One region of the Anaerococcoides asporogena genome, then DNA from elsewhere that is predicted to be linked to it. Evidence: riboswitches for the same ligand, from Rfam matches in the RefSeq annotation. Region 1 holds a riboswitch; the other holds the start of a gene.

The links. A riboswitch is a leader RNA that binds a small molecule or an ion and turns the genes downstream of it on or off. The one in region 1 is predicted to bind FMN.
Region 2: it holds a riboswitch for FMN, as region 1 does, so the genes downstream of both, ribD (bifunctional diaminohydroxyphosphoribosylaminopyrimidine deaminase/5-amino-6-(5-phosphoribosylamino)uracil reductase RibD) here and P6M73_RS09970 (ECF transporter S component) in region 1, are expected to answer to the same signal.

What each region holds. Positions count from the first base shown of each region.
Region 1 covers NZ_CP120965.1:2,146,311-2,162,098, reverse strand. The annotation lists gene P6M73_RS10000 (pirin family protein) at 254-949, shown strand; partial or broken gene P6M73_RS09995 (nitroreductase family protein) at 1,208-1,804, shown strand; gene P6M73_RS09990 (nitroreductase family protein) at 2,030-2,632, shown strand; gene secA (preprotein translocase subunit SecA) at 2,919-5,432, shown strand; one part of gene prfB (peptide chain release factor 2) at 5,678-5,755, shown strand; one part of gene prfB (peptide chain release factor 2) at 5,757-6,794, shown strand; gene P6M73_RS09975 (Tex family protein) at 6,791-8,956, shown strand; FMN riboswitch at 9,108-9,223, shown strand; gene P6M73_RS09970 (ECF transporter S component) at 9,308-9,916, shown strand; gene P6M73_RS09965 (SDR family oxidoreductase) at 10,366-11,067, shown strand; gene rimI (ribosomal protein S18-alanine N-acetyltransferase) at 11,162-11,617, opposite strand; gene tsaB (tRNA (adenosine(37)-N6)-threonylcarbamoyltransferase complex dimerization subunit type 1 TsaB) at 11,595-12,299, opposite strand; gene tsaE (tRNA (adenosine(37)-N6)-threonylcarbamoyltransferase complex ATPase subunit type 1 TsaE) at 12,280-12,753, opposite strand; gene P6M73_RS09945 (metal ABC transporter substrate-binding protein) at 12,850-13,782, shown strand; gene P6M73_RS09940 (metallophosphoesterase family protein) at 13,887-14,633, opposite strand; gene yqeC (selenium cofactor biosynthesis protein YqeC) at 14,648-15,376, opposite strand; gene P6M73_RS09930 (hypothetical protein) at 15,589-15,788, shown strand, end outside.
Region 2 covers NZ_CP120965.1:3,053,750-3,069,537, reverse strand. The annotation lists gene P6M73_RS14080 (carboxylate--amine ligase) at 1-232, shown strand, start outside; gene P6M73_RS14075 (carbohydrate kinase family protein) at 253-1,224, shown strand; gene P6M73_RS14070 (type III pantothenate kinase) at 1,517-2,299, opposite strand; tRNA gene P6M73_RS14065 (tRNA-Asn) at 2,460-2,534, shown strand; gene P6M73_RS14060 (glycine--tRNA ligase) at 2,771-4,165, shown strand; gene murD (UDP-N-acetylmuramoyl-L-alanine--D-glutamate ligase) at 4,167-5,540, shown strand; gene P6M73_RS14050 (M20/M25/M40 family metallo-hydrolase) at 5,872-7,527, opposite strand; gene P6M73_RS14045 (6-phosphofructokinase) at 8,032-9,183, shown strand; gene P6M73_RS14040 (IS1634 family transposase) at 10,223-12,013, shown strand; gene P6M73_RS14035 (hypothetical protein) at 12,089-12,328, shown strand; gene P6M73_RS14030 (hypothetical protein) at 12,503-12,925, shown strand; gene P6M73_RS14025 (hypothetical protein) at 13,187-13,696, shown strand; FMN riboswitch at 14,060-14,173, shown strand; gene ribD (bifunctional diaminohydroxyphosphoribosylaminopyrimidine deaminase/5-amino-6-(5-phosphoribosylamino)uracil reductase RibD) at 14,335-15,477, shown strand; gene P6M73_RS14015 (riboflavin synthase) at 15,450-15,788, shown strand, end outside.

The sequences.
Region 1 (15,788 bases):
GTCGTATGTAGTGAAGCAAGGGAAATCAAATGATGATGATCAGGCGATAAAAATCAAACGATGGAAATCAGGCGATAAGGATTGTGAGATGACGTTGAGGCAGATAATCAGGGTTTGAACAAATGAGAGATTTTGACAGGGCAAGAAAAGAGGTTGACATCAATCGGGAGAACCTGATATATTAACATTAGTTACATAAAGTAATCAACGAATGATAAATAACAATAGTTAATGCGAAACAAAGGAGAAACCAATGAAGGTTATAGATCATAAAACCATGGGCAGCAGTGATTTGGGCTGGCTGCAGAGTATTTTTCATTTTTCGTTTGCTGAATACCGGAATCCGGAGAAAGTTCAGTTTGGCGCACTGCGCGTCATCAATGACGATCTCATTCATCCCCACACCGGCTTTGAGAAGCATCCGCACCGTGATATGGAGATCATCTCCTATGTCGTTGAGGGAGAACTTTCTCATAAGGACAGCATGGGCAATGAAAGCGTACTGAAACGAGGCGAGGTCCAGTATATGAGTGCCGGAACCGGCGTTTATCACAGCGAACATAACCGGGGAGACGAAATGCTCCGAATCCTTCAGATCTGGGTATTTCCGGATCAGCGCAATCATCAGCCAAATTACGGCGAATATCGCTTCCCCTGGGAAGACAGAGTCAATCGCTGGTTCCCGCTGGTTTCATCGCAAACCGGGCAGGCGCCGATCCGGATTCATCAGGATGCCGCATTCCATGTCATCAGCCTGGAGGCTGGCAAGGAAGCTTATTTTGCGGTAGGTGCCGGCCGGCAGGCTTATCTGATTCAGATGGAAGGCGAGTCGGTCATTAACGGTGAGCTGGTTGGCGGGAAGAATGCCGTGGAAAGCCAGGAAGAGGATTTTACCATCAAAGCGCGTACAACTTCTCATATCCTGGTGATCGAGCTGGCAATGAGCTGATCGTCAGACGGGAGTGGACGAACCCCATATTCTTGGCGGAATCCGGTGTGGGATCGCACCCTTTGGCATATGTTATAAAATAAAAAAGTTATAAAAACAAGCTAAGCTCCAGTTGACAATCATTATCAGTTATGTTTAAATCAGATTAGAGGTTACGAATGGTAACAGAAAGACGATTAGTAACTTAGTTACATCAAAATACATCAAAATACATCAAAATACAGTAAATCAATACGAAATCTTAAGGAGACCAACAATATGAACACAGTATTAAACGCCATCAGCCAGAGAAGATCCCAGTACGCCATTTCCCCGAAGTCGCCGATTTCAGAAGCCCGAGTTTCCGAAATTGTGAAGACCGCGGTCAAATATGTCCCTTCCGCCTTCAACTCACAGCAGCACCGCGTGATTGTCCTGTTCGGGGAGCAGAACCATAAGCTCTGGGAGATCACCAAAGAGGAACTCAAATTGATTGTACCGGCGGATCAGTTTGGCCCGACGGAACAGAAGATCAATAGTTTCCAGAACTCTTTCGGAACTGTGGTGTTCTTCGAAGAGAACTCCGTGGTCACCGGTCTGGCGGAGCAGTTTCCGACCTATGCCCACAATTTCCCCATCTGGTCCGAGCAGTCCAACGGAATGCTGTAGTCTGCAATCTGGAATGCACTGGCAGAAGAGGGACTGGGTGCTTCTCTCCAGCACTACAACGAAGTTATTTCGGACTCAGTCAAGAGTGAATGGAACATCCCGGCGAGCTGGAGAATGGTTGCCCAGATGCCCTTCGGAGCACCTGTTGCGGAGCCAGGTGAGAAAGCTTACCCGGATGCGGATGCCTTCGTCAAGATCTACCAGTAAATAATCAGATATGGATAACGGAGCCGGTGAACGCCGGCTCCGTTTTAGTCCTTGAGGGAGATATTCCGCAAGATCTGGCGCTCCCTTCATTCGCCGAAATGATCGGCCGATTGCTCAATTGAATGGAGGGGGTTAAAATGAGAAGAAACAGCCAGCATCTGCTGTTGATCACAGCGGCGGAAATCAGAACTAAAATTTGGCAAATTTGCGCAGGAGGAGAACGTTATGAATGCGATCCTTACAGGACTTAAAAAAAGAAGATCACGCTATGAGCTGAAGCCTGACATTCCGATCAGTGATGACCAGCTCGCAGAGCTGATTGGCAATATATTCAAGACCATGCCTTCACCGATGAACTGCCAATCCTCCCGGGCAGTCCTTCTCTTTGGGGAGGACCATCTGAAGCTGTGGCGAATCACTTTGGAAGAAATGAAGAAAACTGCTTCGGAAGCCGGATATGCCAAAGGTTTGAAGAAAGTTGAAACGTCGTTCCAAAGCGGTTATGGTACCATACTCTTCTATGAGGATGGGGCAATCGTCAGAGAGCTGGAGGAGAAGTACCCCAAGTACGCCCACAACTTCCCAGTCTGGTCAGCCCAGACCAGCGGGATGCACCAGATTGCAGTCTGGTCGGCACTGGCGGATGAGGGGATTGGTGCTTCGCTCCAGCATTATAATGAACTGATCGACGAACGGGTTCGGATGGAATGGAATATACCGGACCAGTGGAAGCTGTACGCTCAGATGCCCTTTGGCCGGGCAGTGGATGTACCAAAGGAAAAGGACATCAAGCCCCTGGAGGAACGAGTGATCATTCATCGAGGCTGATTGATGCAGAAGAGCCCACCTTGGACATCCGTCGCCCTCAGTGTCTGCCCTGCAGTATGAGATCCCCCTGAATCATCCCTTGAAGAGCGGTTTTCTGCCGGTCGCGATGGTTCAGGGGGTTTTATGCTTTCACCAGGATGTGACAGCAGACTGGATTGAATGAAATGTTTCAGATTGAATAATTGTTATGATTGAATGGATATAGGTCATAATTTCCCCTCAAGGGTGTAAGGTGGTATAATATAGCTTGTGAAAAAGTGCGTATAAACCGTATACGGAGGAAAAAATGGGAATACTGAATAAAATCTTCGGAACTTACTCGGACAGGGAAGTCAAGCGGATCTACCCGATGGTGGAGAAGATCAACGCCCTGGAAAGCGGGTATCAAAAGCTCTCCGATGATGAATTGAAAAATAAAACAATTGAGTTCAAGGAGCGCCTGGCTCAGGGCGAAACACTGGATGATATTCTGGTGGAAGCTTTTGCCACCGTGCGCGAAGCATCAGTGCGCGTTTTGGGAATGCGTCATTTTGATGTCCAGCTCATCGGCGGAATCGTCCTGCATCAGGGACGTATCGCGGAAATGAAAACCGGTGAAGGGAAAACGCTGGTGGCCACGCTGCCGTGTTACCTCAACGGGCTGACCGGCAATGGCGTCCATGTCGTTACGGTCAATGATTACCTGGCGAAATTACAGGGTGAATGGATGGGGCAGCTTTATAACTTCCTCGGCCTTTCCACCGGGATTATCCTGCATGGCCTGACCAACCAGGAACGGCGCGATGCCTATCACAGCGATATTACGTACGGAACCAACAATGAGTTCGGATTTGACTATCTGAGAGACAACATGGTTGTTTACGAGGAAGAAATGGTTCAGCGCAAGCTGAATTTCGCCATCGTGGATGAAGTCGACTCCATTCTCATTGATGAAGCCAGAACCCCGCTGATTATTTCCGGCGAAGGGGACAAGAGTACGGAGATGTACAAGGTCGCTGATCTCTTCGTGAAACGGCTCAAGGATGAGGCTGACTTCACAGTGGATGAGAAGGCTCATTCCGTCATTCTGACAGAGGACGGCATTACCAGGGTGGAGCGTTACTTCAACCTGGACAATTTCGGAGATACCGCGCATATGGAGCTGCAGCACCATATCAACCAGGCTCTGAAAGCCAATTATCTGTTCAAGGCAGATAAAGACTATATGGTCAAGGACGGCGAAATCATCATTGTTGATGAATTCACGGGTCGTCTGATGGAAGGCCGGCGCTACTCCGACGGACTGCATCAGGCCATCGAAGCCAAGGAGAACGTGGATGTTCTGAAGGAATCCAAGACTCTGGCAACGATCACGTTCCAGAACTATTTCCGGATGTACCAGAAGCTCTCGGGTATGACCGGTACAGCTCTGACGGAAGAAAATGAATTCCGATCCACCTATAACCTGGACGTTATTGTCATACCGACCAATATGCCGGTCGTTCGACTGGATCATCCGGATGTCGTCTACAAGACGGTAGCAGGAAAATACAAAGGACTGATTCAGGAAATTGTGGAGACTTATCAGAAAGGCCAGCCAGTTCTGGTTGGTACGACCTCTGTGGAAAAGTCCGAACTGGTATCGGAACTCCTGAAACGGGAACGCGTTCCGCACCAGGTTCTCAATGCCCGCTATCATGACAAGGAAGCTGAGATTGTATCACATGCCGGTGAAAGAGGCATGGTTACCATCGCAACCAATATGGCCGGACGTGGAACAGACATCAAGCTGGGCGAAGGAGTCAAGGAACTGGGGGGATTAAAGATCCTGGGTACGGAACGCCATGAAGCCCGCCGGATTGACAATCAGCTGCGCGGCCGTTCCGGCCGTCAGGGAGACCCCGGAGAATCCCGGTTCTACATTTCGCTGGATGACGATCTGATGCGGATCTTCGGTGGTGAAACCCTCAAATCCCGTGTTTCCAAGCTCGGGCTGGGAGATGACGAGGCGATTGAATCCAAGCTCGTTTCCGGTGCCATTGAAAATGCCCAGAAGAAAGTGGAAGGCAACAACTTTGATGCCCGTAAGACTCTGCTGGGATATGATGATGTCATGAATCAGCAGCGTGAGATTATCTATCGTCAGCGCCGTGAAGTCATGCAGGGCAATGACATTTCCGAAAGCATCCAGTCCATGATCGCTCGCGCGGTGGAGAACAGCGTTCAGCGTTTTCTGCAGGATGGCCAGGACACCCGCGAAGATTATGCCAACCTGGCACGGTTTATGCAGATTCTGGTAGCTCAGGCCAAACCAACGCCGGCGGAGGACCTGCAGGCGATGGATCAGGCAGCCATCACAGCTCATTACATTGAAGCCGCCATGGTCAAGTACCATGAAAAGGAACAGAAGTATCCGGAACAGATCCGGGAACTGGAGCGGGTCGTCCTGCTTCGGGTTGTCGACAACAAGTGGATGGATCACATCGACAACATGGACAAACTCAAACGAGGCATCGGACTGCGGGCCTACAAGCAGCAGGATCCGGTACAGGCCTATCAGTTTGAGGGGACTGACATGTTCAACGAGATGATCGACACCATCGACGAGGAAACCACTCGGTTCCTCCTGAATGTTGAGATCCGGACACAGGAAGACATTGAGCGGGAACAGGTTGCCAAAGAAACGGCAACCAACCAGGATGACTCTCTGCCCAATACACCCCAAGTCCGGAAGGATAAAAAGGTCGGCCGCAATGATCCGTGTCCATGCGGATCGGGTAAAAAATACAAAAATTGCCACGGTCGCACAGAACGGGGTTAACCCGGATTCTTAACATGGGATGGAAGGGAACTCTGACACAGGGTTCCCTTCCGTGCCCCCCAGAAGATGATGGAGTCAGAAACGGCTGATCTCCGGCTCGACCGGCAGAGAGCGACTGGTGCCATCCAGGACTGGATCTGAGCCGCAGCCTGGTCCAGACCGATTCCGATTGTTTCCTTTATTCATGACCTTGTATGTTCCACACAGAATCTACAGATATCCAAACAGCTCAAGAGGTGAAAGAAATGTATTTAAAGTTAGCCGAAGCCCTGCAGAAGATCAATGAGCAGGAAGAAAAAATCAATTCGATAAAGGAGAGTCTTTGACGTCCCAAGACTGACCCTGCGGTTGTCGGAGCTGAACATGAAAATGTCGGAGCCGACCTTTTGGGATGATCCGGAGTCTGCCCGTGAATTAAGTCAGGAGGCGGCCGGACTGGAAGACCGGTTAAAGAATCTAAGGACCTTTGAGGAACAGCTCAGCGATATTCAGGTGCTGGCCGAACTGTCCGAAGATGACGAAGATACCGAGAAACAAATCTATAAGGATTATCTGGCACTGGACGAAGCATTGGACCAATACCTGCTGCAGCTTCATCTGGACGGACCCTATGATGCCAATAACGCCATCCTGAATCTCCATGTCGGGGTGGGCGGTACGGACGCTCAGGACTTCACCCAGATGCTGATGCGCATGTATCTGCGCTGGGCTGAGAAGAAGGGCTTTAAAACAGAGCTGCTGAACCAGCTCGATGGCGAGGAAGCTGGGATCCGGGAAGCGGTGATCAAGATCACCGGAGAGTATGCCTACGGCTATCTGCGAAGTGAAAAGGGAATCCATCGCCTGGTGCGAATTTCCCCGTTCAACACCAACGGCAAGCGCCAGACGTCGTTTGCTTCGGTGGAGGTTCTTCCCGAACTGAAACAGAATCAGGATGTACAGATTAATCCGGATGACCTGAAGATCGACACCTATCGGTCCGGCGGTGCAGGCGGCCAGCACGTCAACAAAACCGAATCGGCGGTTCGGATCACCCATCTGCCCACCGGCATCATTGTACAGTGTCAGAATGAACGCAGCCAGCACAACAACCGGGAAGTCGCCATGGACCTGTTAAAGTCCAAGCTGGTTGAACTCAAGGAACGGGCACATATGGAAAAGATCGAAGAGCTGACCGGGGAGCAGAAAGACATGAGCTGGGGCTCCCAGATTCGATCCTATGTGTTCAATCCGTATCAGATGGTGAAGGACCACCGCACCCTGGCTGAGACCACCGATGTATACGGGGTGCTGGACGGAAACATCGATTTATTTATTAATGCCTATTTACAGGCCAGAGTACAGGGGGATTTACAGGAATGATGAGACTGGAAGAACAGATCGCACAGGAACTGGGGATCAGGACGGAGCAGGTAGAGGCAGTGGTTGCGCTCCTTGACGAAGGCAACACGGTTCCGTTTATTGCCCGTTACCGGAAAGAAAAAACCGGTTCACTGGATGATGAAGTTCTGCGTAAACTCTCTGAGCGGCTGACCTACCTGAGAAATTTCAATGCCAAGCGGGAGGATATCGAGCGTCTGATTACAGAACAGGGCAATATGACCGAAGACATTCTGGAAGCCCTGCGTCAGGCCTCGACGGTGACGGAACTGGATGACATCTACCGTCCTTTCCGGCCCAAGAAGCGGACCCGGGCGATCATCGCGATGGAGAAGGGTTTGAAGCCACTGGCAGATTATATTTTGGCCGGGCAAGGCGAAGTTCTGCCGGCAGCTCAGGAGTATGTGGACGAGGAGAAGGGAATCAAGTCGGAGGACGAAGCGATCGCCTATGCCCTGGATATCCTGGCGGAGCAATTTTCAGACGATGCCGAGAACCGGAAATGGATTCGGGATTATGCTCAGAAGCTGGCAGCCATCACCTCCACCGGATCTGGCGAAAATTCACCCTACGAGATGTATTTTGATTTCAATGAACCGATCCGCGCCATCCCCGGTCACCGCATCCTCGCGCTGAACCGCGGGGAAAAGGAAGGGGTTCTGAAAGTCAGCATCGAACTGGATCAGCAGATCATTGAAGACCATATGCTGGATCATCTGGAAACAATCAACAGCAAGAATCGGACCTATCTGGTCCGGGCAGTCAAAGATTCCCTGAAGCGCCTGATCTGGCCCTCCATTGAACGCGAAGTCCGCAATCAGCTGACCGAAAAAGCAGAAGCAGGGGCCATTGATGTCTTTTCCAAGAACTTGTCAGCCTTGCTGCTTCAGGCACCGGTCAAAGGCAAACGCGTGATGGGTTATGATCCGGGATTCCGCACGGGCTGCAAGATTGCAGTGCTGGACGAAAACGGTAAATACCTTGAATCCACCGCGGTTTTCCCCACAGTGCCGCGCAACGACGTGGCGGGAACCATTCGCACGCTGAAAGCGCTGATTCGGAAACATAAGGTGGAAGTTATCTCCCTTGGCAACGGGACCGCCTCCCGGGAATCCGAAGAGGTTCTGGCACAGCTGATTGCCGAACTGAAGAAAGATCAGATCGAGGTCGGCTATGTAGTTACCAACGAGGCAGGAGCATCTGTCTACTCTGCTTCCCAGCTGGCGACTCAGGAATATCCTGACCTGGATGTTACCGTCCGCGGAGCGATCTCCATCGGCCGTCGGCTCCAGGATCCGCTGGCGGAGCTGGTCAAGATCGATCCCAAGAGCATTGGCGTTGGTCAGTATCAGCATGATATTGATCAGAAAAAGCTGGATGAGTCTCTCACCGGCGTCGTTGAAGACTGCGTCAACAGTGTGGGCGTGGATCTGAATACCGCCACACCGAGCCTGTTAACCTATGTATCCGGAATTAACAAGACCCTGGCTGACAATATTATTCTTTATCGGGATGAGGTCTCCGGCTTCAAGTCCCGGAAAGAGCTGTCCAAGGTCAAGCGCCTGGGCCCCAAGGCATTTGAACAGTGTGCCGGGTTCCTGCGGGTGCCTGAATCCGACGAGATTCTGGACCGTACCGGGGTTCATCCGGAGTCCTATCATGTAGCCCGTGAGCTGCTGGAGCTGCTGGGCTATCAGAAGTCTGACGTGCGTTCCGGCGGGTTGGATGACCTCAAAGCCAGGGCAGACCGCTATCCGATGAGCAAACTCAGTGAAGAAACAAAGGCAGGAATTCCAACGCTCCAGGATATTATCAAGGAGCTGATGAAGCCCGGCCGGGATCCTCGGGAGGAGCTGCCGCAGCCAATCTTCAAGACCGGAATCCTGGAACTGAAGGATCTGGAAGAAGGCATGATCCTGCAGGGGACTGTCCGCAACGTGTCTGATTTCGGCGCATTCGTGGATATCGGAGTGCATCAGGACGGCCTGGTCCATATCAGTCAGCTGGCCGACCGATTTGTCAAAAATCCCATGGAAGTCGTCAAGGTCGGAGACATTGTTGAAGTCCGCGTCATCGGAGTTGATCTGGGCCGGCGCCGAATTTCGCTTTCCATGAAGGGAATGGGAAAAACCGCTAAGCGCTGATTGAGGCTGGATTCTGGTCAAAAAAGTCGGAGCCTGCGCCTCAACACCGGATTCAGATCATGGTTTTCAATTCGACAGAGCTTTGATGAAATCTTCACGAACCCGTTGCCAGATTCGATCGCATGTAATATAATACAGATGTAAAATAAATAAATATCTTCAGGGCGGGGTGTAAGTCCCCACCGGCGGTATAGCCCGCGAGCCTTAACAGGCTGATCCGTTGCAACTACGGAGCCGACAGTATAGTCTGGATGAAAGAAGAGATTAGTATGATAATCGAAGCCCTGGCATTTTGCCGGGGTTTTTTTGTCACTCTACTTCTGAAGATATCAAATCTCAGGAGGTTTTATTATGTTAAACACCAGGACATCCACCCAAGTTACCGTGAAAGGCGCTCTGCTTGTCGCCATTGCCTTCATCTTCACTTACTTTGAATTCCCGATTCTTCCGTCCGTGCCATGGCTCAAACTTGATTTTTCAATGGTGCCGCTCCTGCTTGGCGCACTGGCGCTGGGACCTGGAACCGGTGTGCTTCTCACCGCACTGCTGCAGGTGATCCTGTTCGCAACCAAATCAAGCACCGGCGGAGTCGGAGAAATTGCAAATTTTATCGTGATCTCCACCATGATTGTTGTTGTCAGCCTGGTCTATAAGAAGCACCGCAACCTCACCGGTCTGGTAACTGGTCTGCTGCTCGGAACCCTTGGCTTTACCCTTGCGGCGGTACTGGCCAACAAATTCATTCTGGTTCCGCTGTTCTTCCCCGGTGAATTCCCCGGAGGTCAGGCAGCCTATGAGACGTACCTTTACAGGATGGTTCCTCTGTTCAATGCGATCAAGGGTGTTTCAGTCGCATTGCTGTCCGCGCTCTTGTATTCCAGACTTGAGCGGTTTCTGAAAGTGGAATCTTCCAAATCAGTCAGCCAGCTGGAAAATACTCGTCTGCGCAAAGCCAACTAAGCCCCTGCTGATCAGAATATCGTAAAAAGAAGTCGATCCATGTGATCGCCGATTCATCACCACCCCGTCCCACCAAGGCCTTGAGCCGGAAGGGGACGGGGTGGTTCTTTGAGCGGAATTAGACCGATCTGCGCAATCAGGCGAGAAGTGAACATGTAGGAGACACAACTTTTCCGAATTTTCGCATACAGGTGACAGCAGTTAGCTCAGAGATACCAGTGGCCAGAGATGACAGACCAGCCAGTAGCCAGAGAAGACAGACCAGCCAGTAGCCAGAGAAGTGAGAGTAGCCAGTGAAGCTACAGAAGCAAGAAAAGCGAGAGAAGTGAGAGAATCGAGAAAAGTTCAGACAGGATTTCATCCAGAGAGGTTGGAAGATGGCAATCAACCCTCCACTCTGAACGAATGGTATGATAGGGATATAGTATTTACCCAAGGAGGTTCATGCAATGGAACAGCAAACAGTTGTCGTCACAGGGGCTGGCAGCGGACTGGGGGCAGCCCTGGTGAGGAAATACTCTGAAAAGGGGGCTCATGTGTGTCTGATTGGTCGAACCGAGGATAAGCTTCAGACCGTGGCGGCAAGCCTTGTGGGAAGCTGGGACTGCTTTGAGGCGGATATCTCGCAGGTGGCCCAGATTCGAAACGTGATTCAATCAATCCTGGACCGGCGGGGCAGGATTGATGTTTTGATCAACAGTGCGGGCGTCATCGCGCTGGGAGCGGCACAGGAGCTCATGGAGTCCTCCGTCCATGAAATGATTGACACCAATCTCAAGGGCACTATCTTCACTTCCCAGGCGGTCCTGCCTCATTTTAAGGAGCGAAATCAGGGAATTCTGGTGAACATCATTTCCACCGCCGGTCAGGAAGGGAAAGCCGGAGAATCCGTCTATTGTGCCAGCAAATTTGGAGTAAGAGGATTTACCGAAAGTCTTCAGGTGGAGCTGAAAGATACGGATATCCGGGTGATGGCAGCCTATATGGGCGGTATGAATACAGAATTCTGGGACGGAATCTTTCCGGCGGAGAAAACAGCCCGACTGATGGATCCCAGAGATATCGCCGACCTGCTCATTAATAACATTGAATCCAGACCAAATCTTTCGGTCACATCAGTGACCATTAAAAATCATATGGGGAAGAAATAGGCCATCCGAACAGTCAGAAAAATACATACTGAAATATTCCCTGAACGTGAAAAAAAAGAGCCTGCGGGCTCTTTTTCCATATGTTATAGCTGAGTTACCTTTCTGACTGGGGCAGTTTCAGAGACATGACGTGGGCATCCTCTTTATCAGGATAAAAGCCCTTGCGGTAGCCGGCATACTGAAAACCGGCCGACTCATACAGCCGGATGGCAGCCTGGTTTGATACCCTGACTTCCAGAAACATGACGGCCATGCTGCGCTCCCTCATATCCTCAATCAATGCCTGGAGCAGACGGCCTGCAATTCCCCGACCCCGCATTTGAGGGTGAACCGCGATATTGGTGATCTGTACTTCATCAAACACCAGCCAGGCACCGGCATAGCCTACCGTTTGGCCATCCGCCCGGGCTGTCAGGTAATAGGCCTGCTCATTGTGCAGCTCTGCCTGAATCGCTTCCCGAGACCAGGGTGATGAAAAACTCAGAGCATTGATCTGATGAATGGCCTCCAGATCCTGCTCCTCCATCCTATGAATCGAGAACGTGTCCATGTTTGGCCTCATACTCCCGCTGTGCCTGCGGCTTTCTCATGTAGCGGGGCAAAGTGGTATCTCCGGGTGGAATCTGGCGGTCGACATCGGACTTGCATAATCTGGCCAGGTTGGATGCCCGTTGAATGACGGAATCCTCTGCCAGTCTGGCCTGAGGGAATGCGGACTGAATCGCTTCTCGATATTTGATCAGCCCGTCGCCTGCAATGAGGAGAGGTTCACCTTCCCTGAAATGGGATTTCAGTTCAGCCAGATCCCTGACCTCGGGGCTGAGCAGTTCCGTTTGACCCTGCGGGGTATTCTGGATGGCGGCGCTGTAAAACGTCTGTTTCAGCGCGTCATGCAGAATCAGAATATTCCGGTCTGAATGCTTCAGGGACTGGGCGGATGCCGCAAAGGAGTGATAGCCGTACAACGGGATATTCAAGGCATAAGACATTGCCTCAAGTACCGACAGTCCAATGCGGAGACCGGTGAAGGAACCAGGTCCGAGATTGACGCACAGATGAGTCAAATCCCGCGGGGTTACATCGGTTTTTTGCATCAGGTCCTCGATCATTGGCATCAGCAGCACGGAATGCTGTTTTCCAAAATTCATATTGTACTCTGCCAGCAGCTCTTCATCGCGCATCAGGGCGACGGAGCAGTTGGACCCAGAGGTATCAGCGGCAAGTATCAACATGGGGCAGGCTCCTTTCAGACTGGGATGTACTCCAGTTCATGGCAATTTTACGCTCATCGGGCGACTCTCCGAGGGACAGGTTAATTTTCAAAAAGTCATCAGGCAGGATGCTTCCAATCAGGTCGCTCCACTCGATGACGCTGATGTCGGTGCTGTAGATGATTTCTTCAAAGCCAAGATCAAGGATTTCATCTTCTTCGTGAACCCGATAGACATCGAAATGGTTCAGTTGGCCGGGGATCGGCCTCGGGAGGGGATAGCTGTTTAAGATTGTGAAGGTTGGGGAGCTGACATCGCCCCCGTAACCCAATCCCCGGGCAAGTCCTTTGACAAAGTGGGTCTTGCCGGCACCCAGGTCTCCGTCCAGAAGCAGGACATCGCCGGCTCGAAGACAGGAGGCCAGCTGTTCTCCCAACCGCATGGTTTCTTGTGTGGATTTCGTAATATAATTCATTGGTTTGCTCTCTTTGCTCTATTTTCATACTTTTGTAAACTAAAAAATTTCTTGCTAGTATATAATACAGGAAACACGTGGAAAAGGGAAAGATCAATGAAAATATTAAAATCCGGCTTACTGATCCTGATGGCAGGGATTTTTTTGACAGCCTGCGCCCAGACCGGAGAAAGCCAGACCCAGCAGGGTATGACATCGTCTGAATCCGGGCCCCGGGAACGAAATCTGAATATCCTGACTTCAGCGAAGATTGTAGCAGATATGATTGATTCATTATCTGAAGGTCAGCATACTATTCGATATATGACGGAATCCGAATCAGATCTCCGGAGCATTGTTCCGAATCCAGAAATGATGACTGAAGGGGACTACCAGGCATTTTTCTATGTTGGTGCCAGCTATGAACCATTTATTCGGGAGTTTACGGAAAAAATCGACAAGAACAAAGTGAATGTCGTGAATATTTCTCGGGGCATTGATATTCTCCGGCATAAAATCAATAAACTGGATCATGAAAACTACTATTACCTGATGAATTCGACGAATTATAAGATTGCTTTGAACAGCATTAAAAATTCGCTGCAGGAAATGGATCCGGCCAGAAAACAGAAATATGATGAACGCTTCGTTGCCGTTTCCCGAAAAATCGATGATTTTCAGGGGCGCGTCAAGGACTTTATGTCTGACGAGGATCAGCTGGTGTTCGTTGTGGACTCGGATTTGACTGCGTATGTGGTGAAAGAATATCGCAAGGATCCGCTGCTGATTACCAATTTTATCGAGCGCAAGTTAAGTGAAGAATCGCTGAATCTGTCCAATGCCTCTCAGCCAACTGCTCTAAATGGCGCTGAAAAACGGATCTTTCTTTATTCAGATGATGTATCCCTGCAGAAATATGCGGATGACATTACAAAGTATCGCCTGATTCCGGTTCGGATTACGCTGTATGACCCATCAGAGACTCTGGTGGAATCATTCTTCTTTAACTTTGAGCGGATTCAGGATGCGATTTCGCCCCTGGGGAATTAATTCGAGACTGCGATAAGTCGGCCTGAACCGAAATATCTTTCCTTCGATCGGAAGCTTGCCCAGGTAACAATGAAACCTGTATGCGCCATAACGCATACAGGTTTTTAGATTCCCTGAAGGATTCGCTCCCACAAGGGAGAAGGTAGTCCGGCGGACCGGATCTTCTCAGCGGCCAGGGCGGCATCATAGGCGACAGAGCGCTTTTCAAGGGTAAAGGTTTCATCATCGTAAATCAAGTACTGAGCCTTCGGGTTGTGGTTTCTGGGCTGGCCGACGCTTCCGCAGTTGATAAGGTAACGGGCCTTGGAATCAAGCTTCACAACGGTGTCTTCCGCCAGTGAAAGAAAGACTGGGCGACCATCCTTAATAAAAAAATAACCCGGAATATGGGTGTGGCCATGAAACGCCAGCCCCAGTCCCAGTCGTTCGAGTTTGGACAGGGAAAGCGTCAGGTACGGTGAACGTACGTCTCCCGGCATTAAATAGTAAAACCGCTGGGCTCCGTAGGGCGAGCCGTGAGAGAGGTAGATGGCGTCATCGCTCCATTCATAAGGCAGCTGACTGAGCCAGTCGTGATCGGCCGGACTAAGTCTAGTTCGGGTATATTCAGCAGATTCCCTGGCTAAGGGATTGAAATGTTTCAATTCGTTCCAGTCCAGCTGGACTTGCTCATGATTTCCTCGGATGACGATGGCCTCGGACTGGCGGATTCGCTTCACGCACTTGCCGGGATCCGCTCCGTAGCCAATGATATCGCCCAGTACGTAGAGCTGACCCGGCCCGCAGTCTTCCAATACAGCGGTCAGAGCTTCCAGATTGCCATGGATGTCGCTGAGCATGATATGTTTCAACGGGCAGGTACCTCCTAGATTAATTCGTAGGTTTCGTTTAATAACGAACCGATAATGATTCGGTCCGGTGAGGCGGGGGACTTTGCGATTTCACGTGCCAGGTCCCGGGCATATTCTTCGGTTATCGGATTCTCCACCTTGTTGATGAACAGAACCGTGGTACCTTTCGCATTGCGGAACATCATATCCGGATGCAGCACCAGTTTCTTAATATCTTCCCGAGTAATGATATCCCCAACCTTTTTGCCCGTTAAATCACAGAAGACATCGAGATTATGGACGGTTTCGACGGATATCTTGAGACCCAGACAACCGATATCCAATATTGCGATTGTGACATCCGTGGTCTTCGGAAGATCCGGTTCATTGGGGCGCCAGGCTTTGACGGGGCGCTGTCTGGATTCGTCACATTCAATCAGACACAAGTCAAAGCACTCCATCTGACGCTCGAGAACATCCAGGGGCAATCCCCGCATGGTGTTGTCCTGGTCCAGGTCATAAGCCAGAACGTAGACCCCCGGCTTGGGGTACTCGCATAAAGAATAATCCTGCCGGAATTCATAATCGACAAAGTCGATCTCTTTCTCTGGGATGCGCTCCATACTGATCGTATTGGAAACCAGTACGCGCCGTTGGGAGCGGTTTTCTCTGGCCAGAATCCGGATCAGCATGGTTTTCCCACCAGATCCGATCAGAGCTGCAGCGTGATGAGTTTGGTCTAGAATGAGCCTGGACAGGTTCATGGAACACCTCCGCATGATCGTTTGATAGCTTATTATAACAGTGTCATTATTAAAATTGGAGAAAAGAGTTGTTAATTTACAGTCATTTCCTTAGGGGCTCCTGTGGCAAGGGAGAAGATCTTTCGGCAGGCTCTCCCTGTGAAAAATCCAGTTCCAATAATCGAACGCATGTACTATAATAGTGGTATCAGATCAGTTGAAAGGAGAACGCCATGGAAGCAGGTCAGATCAATATGGAAGTCATTGCTGAATTTATCCAGGGAAGAATCATTCCTCGCAGAATCCGCTATTACGATCTTGCTTCGGCAGAATACCGGGAGCGGGATATCCGAAAAATTAGTTATGAGATGCGTAACCAGAAAGAAACACAATTCGGCATTGAATTTTCGGACACTGAATCCGCAATCCTGAA
Region 2 (15,788 bases), 910 kb from region 1:
CTGGATCCATGCGCTGGAAGATAAGTTTGCCCGGGACAAATACAAGGAAACCGGACAGATCTCGCCGGAACAGATGGATGAGGACACCCGTTCCGCCGGTATTCGCGTTTCGCCCATCTGGTCCAAAGAGGATCCCATGCCGGGCATTACCTATACCCTGTATTCCGCTAAAAAAGGCTGGCGCCGGGTCCGCAATATTCTCACCGGCAAACGCCGGTCTGCCCACGACTAGCCAGTAAAGGGAGGATCGCCATGGCCGGACAAGTATACTGCATCGGAGAGCTGCTTATTGATTTCATCTGCACCGACGGGACCGGGGATCTGAGCCGGGGTGAGCATTTCCTGAAGAAGGCCGGCGGTGCGCCCGCCAATGTGGCGGCTACCCTGAGCCGGCTGGGCACGCCTGCCTGGTTTGCCGGAAAGGTCGGTGCGGATCCCTTCGGTGATTTTCTGGAGCGGACTTTAAAGGACTATGGCGTCGAAACCAGCCAGTTGATCCGTGATCCTCATCACGGCACCACCCTGGCATTTGTTTCGCTGACCCCGGACGGAGAACGGGATTTTCTGTTCCAGCGCGGTGCCGATGCCTGGCTGACAGAGGCGGAACTGGATGAAGCCGTCCCGGCAGCGTGCGATTTGGTCCACTTTGGTTCAGCAACGGCTCTTCTGGGGGGGGCGACCCGGACCACCTACCTGAATCTTTTAAAGCGGTGCAAGGGAACCCGGTTTGTCTCCTTCGACCCGAACTGGCGCTCCGACCTGTGGCGGGGAAGGGAAGCAGACTTCATCCGGGAGATGCTGGACCTTTTGCCAGAGGTAGATCTGCTGAAGGTCAGTGATTCCGAACTGGAACTGCTGTGCGGACCGATGAACCGGGAAGAAGCTGTCCGGTCGCTTCATGAGCGCGGAGTGGGCATCATCGCCGTCACACTGGGCAGTGCGGGAACCTATTTGTCCAATGGGCAGCAGTCCGCGACGGTCAGCAGCATTCCCGTCCAGACGGTGGATTCCACCGGTGCGGGCGATGCCTTCGTCGGAGCTTTCTTAAGCAAGGTGGCGGCTCTGGAGGATCGGACCAACCTGCGGTCGGATTTCGACAAGCTGGTTGAAATCACCAAGTTTGCCAATCGGATCGGAGCCCTCGTCTGCACGCGCATGGGCGCCATGGAGGCCATACCCGCAAAGGCAGAGGCCGAGTCAGTCGACGTGACTTCATTTTCCTGATCTGGTTGAACAGGCTGTTCAGGGCAGATCAGAACCTAACGGCCCGCCCGTGCTGACATCAGGTCAGGCACGGGCGGGCCGCTGCAACTCCTATTCTGAGTGCTGTTTAGGGAGAGAGTGGAGTCGTCCTGGGGCTTAAGGTATATGTCTGATCGGGCAGAGGCTAACCTGTACATTTGACGTTTTCCTGAAATCAGATCCAGGGGATGCAGGCTTTTGGGGTGGGAGTGATGACGAGGAGCTTGATCCCAGGGAGCTTGATCCCCCAGAGTCCTTGTTGGTACAGAGTGGATCAAAAACTGGTATCCAGCTGGCACAGTGCAATCTGAAAGAGCCCTTCCGAGAGCAGGAACTCGTCGTACTGGAAGTCTTCCAGATCCGCCGGATCAAAGAGCTTGGCCAGGCCGCCGGTGATGACCTTGCGGCAGGGGTGGCCCATTTCGGTTTCGATGCGGCGGGCCAGCTCCAGAACGGCAGCAAGGGTGCCGTTGATGATGCCCGACTGGATGGAACCGATGGTGTCACTGCCGATGATGCGTTCCGGCTTTTTCAGCTCAATGTCGGGCAGGTGGGGAATCATCTGGTGCAGGCTGCGGGCCTGAAAGGCGATGCCGGGGATGATTACGCCGCCATAGAAGTTGAAGTCGCCGTCGATGACTCCGAGTTTGGTGGCCGAACCCAGATCCGCGATGATGGTCCAGTCCCTGTACTTATGGTAGGCGCCGGCATTGGTGGCGATCAGGTCGGCGCCCAGTTCCCGGGGTTCTTCCAGCAGGACGTTCATTTCGGGCACGATGCCCGGCGCCACATTGATGATCCGGGATTCCGGATACATCTCTTCCATGACTCGCAGCACCGTATCCCGGAGGAAGGGGACGACGCAGGAGAGAATCACCGCTTCCGGCTGGGACTCATTGAACTCGTCATTGAGATCCCGGAAATACAACCGGTATTTTTTAAAATTGTCTTCCTTGATGGATGGACGGCGCAAATCCGCCCGGCGCTTGCCGTCACGGCCATACAGGACGGCCACCGTATCGCTGTTTCCAATGTCAAGGGTCAAGATTCCGCTCATGGCATGTTCCTTTCATGGTGCTCTGATTTTCCTCGGGGCGTTCCGGTTTGAGGAGAGCTGTACTTGTTCCAGGTGAATTTCCCTGAAGTTCTGCCTTTATTATAACCTGTAGTGATTGATTTTCAGAAAAGTCTTGGTATAATTGTTAGTGAAACAATATTCCGCGATAGCTCAATGGTGGAGCACTCGGCTGTTAACCGATAGGTTGGAGGTTCGAGCCCTCTTCGCGGAGCCATAAGAAAAACAGGCGTTGAAGAAGAAAAGTACTTCGGCGGGATCATTCAAGAGAGGCAGGGGCGCTGAGACCTGTCATGATCTGCCAGAGGAAGGGAGCTTCGGAGCCTGAACCTGAGAGATGGGCAATTGCCAAGAAGGGTGGAACCGCGTGATTCACGTCCCTTCATGTGGAATTGCCCTTTTTTTATATCAAAAAAAGACCGCCGGATCCACCGGCGCCAAGGAGGAATCATCATGGCAGATAATCAAGTAACAATGGATAAGATCCTGGCCCTGTCCAAGGGCAGAGGCTTCGTGTTTCCGGGTTCGGAAATCTATGGCGGGCTCGCCAATTCCTGGGACTACGGCCCGCTGGGCGTGGAACTGAAGGAGAACATCAAGAAAGTCTGGTGGAAGCGCTTTGTTCAGGAAAGCCCCTATAACCTGGGACTGGATTCGGGCATTCTGCTCAATCCGGAAGTATGGGTGGCCTCGGGTCATGTCGGCGGATTCTCGGATCCACTGATGGACTGCAAGCAGTGCAAATCCAGATATCGGGCCGACAAGCTCATTGAAGAGGACATGACCCAGAAAGGCGTGGAGTACGCCTCCGCCGACGGCATGCCGGAAGCAGCCATGAAGGATTACATTGTGGAAAACCACATTGCCTGCCCCAAGTGCGGCTCCCATGACTTCACCGATATCCGCAAGTTCAACCTGATGTTCAAGACCTTTATCGGAGTGACCGACGAGTCCTCCGAGCCGGTGTACCTCAGACCCGAAACGGCTCAGGGCATCTTCATCAACTTCAAGAACATTGCCCGGACCAGCCGCAAGAAGGTGCCCTTTGGCATCTGCCAGATCGGAAAGTCCTTCCGCAATGAGATCACGCCCGGAAACTTCATTTTCCGGACTCGTGAATTTGAGCAGATGGAGCTGGAATTCTTCTGCAAGCCCGGCACTGACATGGAGTGGTTTGACTACTGGCGCAGCTTCGTGCACCGGTTCCTCCTGGATATTGGCCTGCGCGATGAGAACCTGAGAGCCCGCGATCACGCGGCCGAGGAACTCTCGTTCTATTCCAAGGCAACCACGGATTTTGAGTACCGCTATCCCTTTGGCTGGGGTGAACTCTGGGGTGTGGCTCACCGCACCGACTATGACCTGACCCAGCATATGCAGCACTCCCGTGAGGATCTGAATTATCAGGATCCCGTGACCAACGAGAAATATCTGCCTTATGTCATTGAACCCTCCGTTTCCCCCAACCGCATCTTCCTGTCGATTCTGCTCGACGCCTATGAAGAGCAGGAACTGGAGGGCGGCGACATCCGCAATGTACTGCACCTGCATCCGGCGCTGGCGCCCTTCAAGGCAGCGGTTCTGCCCCTGTCCAAGAAGCTGAACGAAAAGGCGGAAGAAGTCTACGCGCAGCTGTCCAAGGACTTCATGACCGACTTTGACGATGCCGGATCCATCGGCAAGCGGTACCGCCGGGAAGATGAAATCGGAACCCCGTTCTGCGTCACGGTGGATTTTGACACCCTGGAAGATCAGTCCGTCACCATCCGGGACCGCGACACCATGGAGCAGGTCCGGGTAAAAATCAGTGAGCTCAACCAGTGGATCGCCCAGCGGGTGGCATTCTAGCATGGCCAGATCGTTTGACCTGTTTCGGCAGGAAATCCGGGACAAGAAGGTAGCCGTTGTCGGCCTGGGGGTGTCCAACATCCCCCTGGTCCGCTTCCTGCTCCGACTGGGTGCCCGGATCACGGCCTTTGATAAACGGGAGTTCATTGAGCTGGACGCTCAGGTTCAGGAGTTTGAAGGAAAGGTCGATTTCGTCCTGGGCCGCCATTATCTGGAAAACCTGAAGGGTTTTGATGTCGTCTTCCGGACGCCCGGGATGCGCCCGGATGTGGAAGCCCTGCTGGAGGCGAAAGCCGAGGGGGCTGTTATCACATCGGAAATGAAGGAATTCATGCGTCACTGCCCGGCCCGGATCATCGGCGTTACCGGCTCAGACGGCAAGTCCACCACCACCACCATGATCTATGAGCTGCTCCGGGCCCAGGGTCGCAAGGCCCGCATCGGGGGCAACATCGGATTTCCTCTGTTTGACGAAATAGAAACCATTGAGCCGGATGAAATCATCGTCCTGGAGCTGTCCAATTTTCAGCTGATGGACATGGATCTGTCTCCTCAGATCGCTGTGGTGACGAATCTGTCGCCCAATCATCTGGACATTCATAAGGACATGGCAGAATACCGGGAATCCAAAATCAACATCTTCCGCTATCAGGATTCCACCGGAACATTGATTGTCAATGAAGACAATCAATATACCCGGGAATTCAAGTCCATGGCACACGGAGCCGTCAAGTCCTTCTCCTCCCGCGAGCTGGCAGATGCCCACTATCAGGATGGGGTCATTTTCCTGCGCGGCACCCCGGTGGTGCGGCTCTCCGAGATGAAGCTCAAGGGCATTCATAATGCGGAGAATCTCTGCGCCGCCCTCCTGGCTACCGAAGGCCTGGTGGAGATCGAAACCGCCCGGCAGTTTGCCATGACGTTTACCGGAGTCAAGCACCGGGCCCAGTTCGTGGCCAAGAAGCGGGAAGTCCGCTACTACAATGATTCCATCGCCTCATCTCCTACCCGTACCCTGGCAACGATCCGGTCCTTCCAGGAAGATAAGGGCCGCATCAATATCCTGCTGGGGGGCGTGGACAAGAATCTGGATTATTCGGAACTGGCCCGGGAAGGGGCCCCTTATTTCCGGAATGTCATCCTGCTGGGAGCCGCCAAGGAGAAAATCCGCCAGGCCTTCATCCAGAGCGGCGAACCCATCGCGGAACGCCTGCTGGATGCCGAAACCTTCGAGGAAGCTCTGGAACTGGCCTCCAAGGTTGCGCTGCCCGGTGATGTGGTGATCCTCTCCCCCGCCTGTGCCTCCTTTGATATGTTCCGCAATTTCGAAAAACGAGGAGAACGTTTCGAGGAACTCGTCCAGGCCATGGAGTAGTGGAAGCCCAGGCTATGGAGTAGAAGAAGCCCAGGCACTGCTGATCGTTGCCTGGAATCTGATTTAGCACAGGATGATTCCGAAAAGGCCCGTCTGCAGGCGCGATCCGCCCCAGGCGGGGACTGCCCGGCAGTAGCTGAAGCGTGATTCATTCCACTCTGCTCCGGATCAGTCGCAGGGTGAATCGAATCCAAAACAAAGAACGCGTGGAATCACGCGTTCTTTGTTTTGGCACTGTTCCGACCGACGGTCAGCAGATGGCAGGAATTGGCGCAATCCGCCGATCCGGGCGAAGCCTTCGCCGGGAAGGCCTTGCGCCCTTGTCGCCGGATTAGTTGGAGTCCGGGCTCAGGAGCTGGCGGATGGTTTCATAGGTCAGGGCCGGGGCTGTTTCGAAGGAATAGCCGGTTTCGATGCGTTCGGTGAATTTATGGGCATCCTTACCGAAGGGACCGATATCCAGGACCGGGAGGTCGAGTTCCTGCATGGCAGCCAGCGGCAGGTCATAGGTGGTGCCGAAGCCGGGCATATTGCCCTTGAGATCGTCGATTACCTTGGGATCCTTCGGGGCTCCGCCGTAGGAGAGATCCGAGATGTAGGGGAAGAACTTCTTGAACACCAGCTGGTCTCTGGCCGGGGAGGCGTCGACCACTTGAGCGACGGTATTCAGAAGGCGGCGGCCTTTTTCGTCCGCTTCGCTGACATAGATGTGCGGATAGTAGGGGGGAGTCAGATAGACAATGATGACCGGATCGCGGTCAGACCACTGATCATGGACATATTCGACGATCTTTAAGGATTTCTCCCGGTCATCCAGATTTTTTGACCGGGCAATTTCCGCAATGCGGGCTTCCAGCGCCTGAGTGAAGGGGTCGCCCAGCTCGCGGGTCACCTGGTCCAGCAGCTGTGCATAGGTCAGGGTGCGGGCCTGGAAGGGGAGTTCGGCAAAGGGGCGCTGAGCCATTTCGCAGTAGGTCCGGTAATGGCCGGTAAGGGTTTCCAGAACCTCTTCGAAAGCAGTCTGAGCCGCCTGCTTCATTTTCTCCAGAACCTGGCTGGGGGTGGAGGAATGGGTGGCCACATTGAAGTAGACGTTGGCGGTCCGGCTGGTCTGGACGGAGTATTCGGTTTTTAAGTCCCGCAGCTTCAGGGTAACGGGCGGCTGGGTAACTTCGCCTTCCACCACATCGCAGTAGGCGGGATTCAGGTCCACCGCATCCACCAGGCGGGCTGCCAGATGATTGGCATCCAGTCCCTTGAAGGCTTCCCCGACATGGGTTTCCTTGCCGACAATGTAGAAGCTGGGCATGATTTTGCCGACGGTTCCGATGTAGACGTACTTCTTCTCATCTCCCGGATATTCGGAAGTCATGTAGTCCGTATCGAGGAGTGTCAGATAATTCAGGCCGTATTCGCGCTTTAAGCGGATCAGCTCCGGCAGCACCGCCAGCATTCCCTTGGAGTTGGCTTCCTCGTCGCAGACCCCGATGTAGATGAGGTTGCCCGGGAAGGAGGCGGGCTCGGCGGACACCTGCTCCAGAATGGCTAAAAGGATGGCATCGCCGGTTTTCATGTCAAACAGTCCCCGGCCAAACAGATAGTTTCCGGACTCCAGGTCCTGCCGAGCTTCCGGGCTGAGGCTGACCCCATGGAGGCGTCGGGTCAGTTCCACCGGGTCGCAGGCAAACTCTTCGAGGTTGCCGTAATCGGACGTGCCGACGGTGTCGTAGTGGCCCAGGGTGATGACCGTATCCTCGGACGTGCCGGCTTCCCCCCGGAACAGGGCCAGGACAGAATACCGGCCCAGTTCGTCGTCTTTTACCGGGACTTTGATCAGATGTTCGGGATGTTCCCGGAAGTAGGGGAATTGACTCAGGATCTCATGGATCCGGTCGGCTGCCGCTACTTCGCCGGGAGTTTCCACGACGCTTTTGACCCGGGTCAGATCCAGGGCCAGTTCTTTGATTCGTTCATTCAATCGCTCCATTGCTTCTCCTTTGATCGTTCCGTTTCGGATGCAGGCCGGACAGCGCCTCGTTTTTATCAGGGTCCTCAATGCGTCCGTCCGCAGTTGTTATGGGGAAATATATCTTTTCTCTTCATGGGGTTGGTTTCATGTTTGGATCTGCCGCTTGATAAGTCGGCTGTTCCGGTCGTACTACTTTCCATTGTAACCAATTTTATCGCGTGATACGATGTCCGCTGGAAAAATTCCCGCATTGCTGACTTGTACCTTTTCTCGGGCTGCCGAAGCTGTCAGGAAATCGTTCGAAAAAAGCAGATCCGATCCCGAGGAGCGGGATCGACTGAACCAAGCTCCGATACGAGAAGCGCAGTCGATCTCGAGGTTCCGTGCGGCGTGTCATCGTTAACATTTTTATGAAAACATTTACTGGATTTTGATAAACTGGTCAATGTGATATAATTTACATGATAAATCAGAAATCAACATGGAAACATCCGACTATTAAAACCACAGGGGGTTACTCTTATTATGGATGAAATTAAACGAATCGCCATCATGACCGGCGGTGGAGACTGTCCCGGACTCAATGCCGTTATCCGGGCCGTCACCCGCAAGGCCATCATTGAGAATCACTGGGAAGTGGTGGGCATTCGCAACGGATACAACGGTCTGTATTACGGCAATTTCGTTGATCTGGACCTGTTCAATACCTCCGGTATTCTTCAGGAAGGCGGTACCATCCTGTTCTCCTCGAACAAGGACAACCTGTTCAAGTATCAGGTCGAAGAGAATGGCAAGACGGTGATCAAGGATGTCTCGGATGTAGGCGTGGAAAACCTGAAAAATGCCGGGATTGATGTGCTGTTTGTGGTGGGCGGTGACGGAACGTTGACTTCTGCCCGGGATTTTGCCCGTAAAGGAGTAAAGGTCATCGCGATTCCGAAAACCATTGACAATGACCTGGCGTCGACGGACACTACGTTCGGATTTTCTACCGCTGTTGACGTCGCGACGGAAGCCCTGGACCGGCTCCATACCACGGCGGCATCGCATCATCGCATCATGGTATTGGAGGTCATGGGCCGCTATGCCGGCTGGATCGCCCTGCATGCCGGAATCGCCGGCGGAGCGGATGCGATTCTGATTCCTGAGATTCCCTACAACATCAACTATGTGGCAGCCAAAATCATGCGGCGCAAGGAAATCGGCAAGAACTTCTCGGTCATCGTGGTAGCTGAGGGTGCCAAGCCCCTTGATGGGGAAATGGTGGTTCAGTCCGTTGTGGCGGATTCTCCGGATCCCATCCGACTGGGTGGAATCGGAAACAAGGTTGCCCTCGATCTGCATGAGCTGTGCGGCAATGAATCCAGGGCCACCATTCTCGGGCATCTGCAGCGGGGCGGCAGCCCCTCCTCGGCTGACCGCATCCTGTCTTCCCGCTATGGCATTGCGGCCGTGGAACTGGCGGAAAAAGGCCTCTTCGGGAATATGGTTACCTTAAAAGGTACGGAGATGAGCTATGATTCGCTGGAGCATGTCATTGGCCAGGTGACCAAAAACGTGGATCCGAACTGTGAAATGGTACGGGCAGCCAAATCCCTGGGGATTGTTTTTGGCGACGAAGAAGTCGATGTTTACCGTGTGCTGGGAGATCAGAAAGTCAGTGACCGCTTCTAGCGACTGGATTTCCTAAAAGGTCGAAGAGCCAAAGTTCAGATCGATCAGCTCAAAAAAGCTTTGCTCCGGCAAGGTGATGAATACTGAATGAATCTGGCTGCAACAGCATAGACAGGAAACTCCGGCGGGTATCGCACCGTCGGAGTTTCCTGTCTATGCTGTTTCCATGCCAAGGCTTATATTGCCCAGATGTTATGCAATCACGGAGCCCTAACCTTAGGAAAAGGTTCGGCCCCGAATGACCCGCCTCGTCACCGTTGACGAATGAAAGCGCCTCGGACTAACGAGGTCGCCGCTGTATAACTGCGACGGGGCATTGATACCCATTGAGCAAAAAATTAATTCCTTTACGATGAATCCTCCCAGTCGTTTGCTGACCCTGAGTTTTTCTCAGGGTCTTTTTGAGCGGAAGCAGAAAGAAAATGGATGAGATATCAAGCTGGAATGGATTCAGCTGACTGATCAGATCCTCGAAACGGTTCAGAACGGGGATTCGCAGAGCATATGGCGCTGCATTCACTCTGCTGCCGGCACCGCTGCTCTCCATGAAAATGCATCAGCTGATTCAAGAAAGGGATCGATGACTTAATGAAATGATGTGAGCCTTTCCCCAAGTGAGATCGTCATTCTCATTCACATTCTACGAAGCGCGATCGATCCTGATCATGGAAACAGCTCTATTTCTAAATTGGTTTTCTATTTAAAAAGAGGTATTTTTTGTTGAAACGATGAAATAGACCTTGATATTTGATGTGATCATCAGAAATGAGAAAGACTTATATGACTGACTTTTTAAAATTAAATTGATAATACATAATAATTTCGAATTAAATTGTATAAAATATTACAAAATAATGAAAATTGACTTTATTTATATGAGATTGTACTATCATATTAATCTAAGTTTTGCAAACAATTATACTAGTAACGATCTGCAAACTCCTGAAACCATTCTAATGTCTGAGAAAATCAGTCCTTTCCATCTTGTTATCCCCTCCTATTTTTAGTATAATTATACTAAAAATAGGAGGGGATAACAATGGCTCGTCCCACGGATTCTAACAGCCCTTACCGGGTATCGATTCATCACAATAATGGATACCACTATGCCAGTACACAGCCGGCCAGAGTGAACCCAAAGACCGGAAAACGGGAATACCGTCACGTTTATTGGGGGACGGTAACAGATGATCTTAAGTTTATTCCGGGAAAGAATTATCTTCTGGAGTCTATTGAGGAACGAGATAAACTCATCTTCCCGGAAGGCTGGGATCTAAGTGAAATTGACAAACTGTCAGGACGACGGAAGGCGGGAAGGCCGGTTATTGAAAGTCAGGATGAGAACCGGCTCTATGGCGACATATGGCTGTTGGAGAAGATTGCGGAACAGACCGGCCTGAGATTCGACCTCATGAGCACATTTGACGGAGATAAGGAAAAAGTAGATACCCTCATGACACTGGCCCTCTATCTACTTTGTGGACGAGAGACCTATAACCAACTGGCTTCCTGGCAGCGCATAGCAAAAACACCACGGGCAAAGCCACTCTCTTCTCCGTATATTACAAGGTTTACCCAGTCCATTACAGAGCAGGATCGCATGGCGTTCTTGCGTCTGCGGGCACGCCGACTCCACGACAATGAGGTTTGTGCTGTCGATTCCACAAGCTGTTCCAGCTACGGACACTCGCTGGCAGATATCCATTACGGGCGGAACAAAGAACATCTGCCCCTTCCACAAACCCTGGAAGTAGTAGTCTACACCTTGGATGGCCACATGCCAGTCTATTATCGCAGCTTTGCCGGAAACACCCCTGACTCCCGAAGCCTGGCCGTGATCCTGAAGGATTTGAAACAGGCCGGCATGAAACGAATCATCCTGATCACTGACCGGGGGTATGAATCGATCCGCAATCTGGAACTATACATCGACCAGCAGCAACGCATGATCATGGGAACCAAAACCGGCCAGAAACATGTTCGTCAGTTGATCGATGAATTCGGAAACTTCGGCCACCACCCGGATGGTATGCAAGTGGATCCGGAGGAACGGATCTACTATCTGCAGAAAGATATGGATTACCAGATCGAAGGGCAGCGTGACAACGTCAAGAAAGCAGAAAATCTGAAACTGAACCTGTACTTTGATCCCATCCGCCGAGGCAATGAACTAACGGATCTGGACATTGCTCTGGCAGCTCAGAGAGAAGCCTTGGAAGCGTCCCTTGTTAACCAAATCCCCTTGGATGATGATGAAACGCTCAAACAGGTCTACCGGTTTTATCGGTTGAAGTATAATGCGAAAACTCGAATCCTGGAGGACTTCAGCCTGGATGAGACCAAGGTCATCCGGTGTCGGCGAGAAGCAGGTTTCTTTGCCAACACGACCCATGGTTTGGACATGGATGCGTTGAGTGCTAACCGGCATTACAGGCTGCGGGATGAACAGGAGAAGTATTTTGCCCTGATGAAAGGGGTCCTGGGAGCCGACCGCCAGCGTACATCAACGGAAACTGGAAAAATTGGTCGTTCCTTTATTCTCTTTGTTGCCCAGATCATGGGCTGTTACCTAAGCCATGTCCGCAAAACAAAGCTGGGCGAACAGTTTCATTCGGTAGCGGATGTGTTAAACGAGATGAGGCCGATTCGCTATATCGAGCACCCCAACACGAAGGCGTACATTACCCCATTTGTGGGGAAACAGGTGGACATATGCGAGGCTCTTGGCTTTGAGATCCCTGAGGGATGCGCCCCGGACTACGTGGTGAAAAAGACGAACAAGGGTAAGCGCGGACGTCCACGTAAAAATCAATTGGTCGTTAAGGAATAGTTTCTAGTATAAAACTCTGTAAAACTCAGAATATTAATAATCAGCTGATTTACTTTTGTTAGGAGTGATGAATGTATGAAAATTAAAATATTAGCTGTTGGAGTTGTTTTGATCACGGTATCATTGTTCGGACGGAATGCACAGGCGGCTGTTCAGGATCATCTTTCGTCATCGGAAATTTCCTATTCGATTGCTGCAATGGAGGGCCGACAAATAGGCAGTGACAAGCCGCTAATTGAATTGATGTATGATGGAGATGATCAACCATCATATATCCTTGCCAGCGGCGAAAAAGGTTTTTTAATAATCAACTGAAATACCCTTGAGGTTATGGAGTGCACTGAAGAGATTAGCAGTCCGTATTCGGACGATACTCAGACAAAAAAGTATTATGGGGGAATATTTCAATATTACGTGAAAGACAATGGCATATTTAATAATATAGCGAATGATCAAACCAGCAAGACATTGCCCGGATGCGAGATTCTTATGAATCAGATCACGAGCAGTAATCAGACCGATTCCTTGGGGCAGACGAAGGATAAGGCAATTAATACTCAACCGACAGCATCTGTCTCTAGTGTTGTAACAACCAAAATGCTTTACAACAATCGTGGTGCCATAAGAATTAAAGCATTTGGCAATAATCAAGTAGGATCTCCATCTGAAGGTACTTGCTCTGCGGTGGCAACCTGCCTGGGGCTCACCTATCTTGATTCACTAAATTCAAATGTACTTCTAAGTGGATACACTCCGGAAAAGCTAGTCAGTGCCGATTTTAAAGCAGGGCTTTATCCTCAAGCTATCAAGCTTCATAATTTAATGTCACAAACTTATGGGATGGGTCCTCTAAGTTGGGCTGATGGAATTGTTGATCCTCTGAACAAGTGCTTATGTAAGGGAACAAATTGATAAGGGATATCCTGCCATGATGACCACATTTTTGGCTGATGGCTATAATTTTCATACCATGCTCATCTATGGCTATCGAAAACTGTCGGATGGAGACTATGAGTATTGTGTCCATCCCGGGTGGTATGGAGCTCCTTATATATTAAGTTCGTCCACTACTGAGCCGGTTGTGGCTTTAAAATGGGTTCCGGCCAGTTTTGCTAAGTATTCGTATAAATTAAGTATCAATAACTAATGCGAAGACCACTTTGGAGGAAAAATATGGTTCACAGGATTACCATTGGAAAGGTACTCAAGTACCTGATAATTACAGTCTCTCTGGCTATTTTAGCGTACACTCTCTACGTTGCAGCCGGTTTTATCTATGCCAGAATTTATTATGCCCCTTCGCCAGTATCTGAAGTTTCTTCTCTTGAGGAAATGAAACAATTAGTGGAACCCCATGGTTTCGTTCTGCCCGAGAATTACCTGAAGGCTCAGAACTGCACATTTACAGTCTATCGTGAAACACAGGACCGAAGATCGAAGGTAATCGGATACGCGATCCATGCAAATCTGGGAACCTCAGAAGAAATTACACTTTCTGCATCTCATGAAAAGAGTGAGGGCGTACGTTTCAAAGAGATCCTCATCGATGGACAGATTGTTTATCAGTGGGATGATGCAAGTGTCGTTGAACTTAACTCGAAATTTTATACACTGAGCTATTATCGTTCACTGGGCGGTGAAGCAGAGAAGATTCTGAAAGAATTGATTTCTCGCTCAAAATAACCTTTTTGTTGTCGAAAGGATGAATGTGACAGGAAGGCCAGTGGGTCCAGCAGGGAATTGCACCTTCATAACGACTCTCTGGAGGGTTCATTGATTTCGAAAGCAACATCGACGGAACGATCCGACGGCACTTGATCCGTCGGATTAGTCCTTTCCGGTATTTTTCGCGAAAATGGCGCATTCTGCCGGAGGTGCTGAATTGAAATAATCGGAGCAGGCAGGGGCTACCACCATGGTCTTTTGCTGAATGCAACGGTAAATTTTTATCAATCGAAAAATTAACCCCCGTGTGGATTGATCGGTTTATCATCCGGATGATATTGACAGCGTGCGCTGCTGACGGTATTGTAGGAACAGAATTAAATGAGTCTTCAGGGCAGGGTGCAATTCCCTACCGGCGGTACAGCCCGCGAACCGTAAGGTTGATTCGGTGTAACTCCGAAGCCGACAGTAAAGTCTGGATGGAAGAAGATGATTGAATGATGTTCCGATTTTTTGGTCGGAGGTCTCCTCATATTCGTTTTTATGGCCCTGAGCTTATCTCAGGGTCTTTTTGATATGGTCCGACACTGAGAGAAAGGAGAATCAGAGTGGATATTCAGCGGGAACAAGGAATCCAGTCCGGTGAAGACCGGTTCATGCGGCGCGCTTTGGAGCTGGCCCGTCAGGGAATCGGCTATACCAGTCCCAATCCTCTGGTGGGGGCCGTCCTGGTACGGAACGGCCGAATCATCGGTGAGGGGGCGCATCAGCAGTATGGCGGACCCCATGCGGAAGTGAATGCCATCAACTCTGCCACAGAGTCGGTGGCGGGAGCAGAGCTTTATGTCACATTGGAGCCATGCAATCATCAAGGCAAGACACCACCCTGTACCGAATTGGTGATCCGAAGCGGGATCCGTCGAGTGGTGATCGCCATGGAGGATCCCAATCCCAAGGTATCCGGCCGGGGCATCAAGTGTCTTGAAAAAGCCGGTATTGATGTCTGCTGCGGGGTTCTGGAGAATGAAGCCAGGGCATTGAACCGTCCGTTCATCAAGCATATTGCCCAGGGTGTTCCTTATGTTCTCCTGAAGACGGCCATGACACTGGATGGCAAGATCGCGACAGTGACGGGGGAATCCCGCTGGATTTCAGGAGCGTCAGCCAGAGCTTATGTCCACGAGCTGAGGCATCAGTATACCGCCATTATGGTTGGAATCGGGACGGTTCTGGCCGATGATCCGTCACTGACAACGCGGCGGGAAGGACGGGAAGGTGTACATCCCATACCGATCATTGTCGATTCGACGGCTCGGATTCCGCTTCAGGCAAAGGTTCTGCACGGTCCAACCGGCGTATCGCCGATTCTGGCGACGACGGCGGCAGCCCCGCCGGAAAAGCTGCGCCAGCTCCAAGCGCTGGGCTGTCAGGTGACAGTCCTGCCGGATGCGGAGAATGGGGTGGATCTGCAGGAACTGATGCGTGTGCTGGGCAGCCGGGGCATCGACAGCATCCTGCTGGAGGGGGGCGGTGAACTTGCGGCATCGGCTTTGCAATCAGGCATCGTTGATGAGGTTCAAACCATCATTGCGCCAAAAATCCTGGGGGGGCGGACGGCTCGCACCCCGGTGGGCGGAATCGGAATTGCCCGGCTTGATCAGGCAGTTGCGCTGTCCTACCAGGAAGTGCGTCAACTGGGAGAAGATCTTCTGATCAAAGCCCAGGTCAATCAGCCGGAGAAAAGAACCCATGCAAAGGGAGGTGCAGCCAGTTGTTTACAGGAATCATCGAGGAAGTAGGCGCTTTGCGCACGATTACCAGGACCGCCCGGTCGATCCAGGTAACGATTGCTGCTGCCCGTGTTCTGGAAGGCCTGCAGCCTGGGGACAGCATTGCCACGAACGGAGTGTGCCTGACTGTGACCCGGTTTGACGCCCGTGGCTTTACCTGTGATGTCATGCCCCAGACCATGACCGCGACGACCCTGGGGGATCTGACGCCGGGCGATCCGGTTAATCTGGAACGTGCTCTGACGCTGAGTCAGCGGCTGGGCGGACATCTCGTTTCGGGACACATTGACGGAACAGGCCGCATTACAAAGCTGGAACGC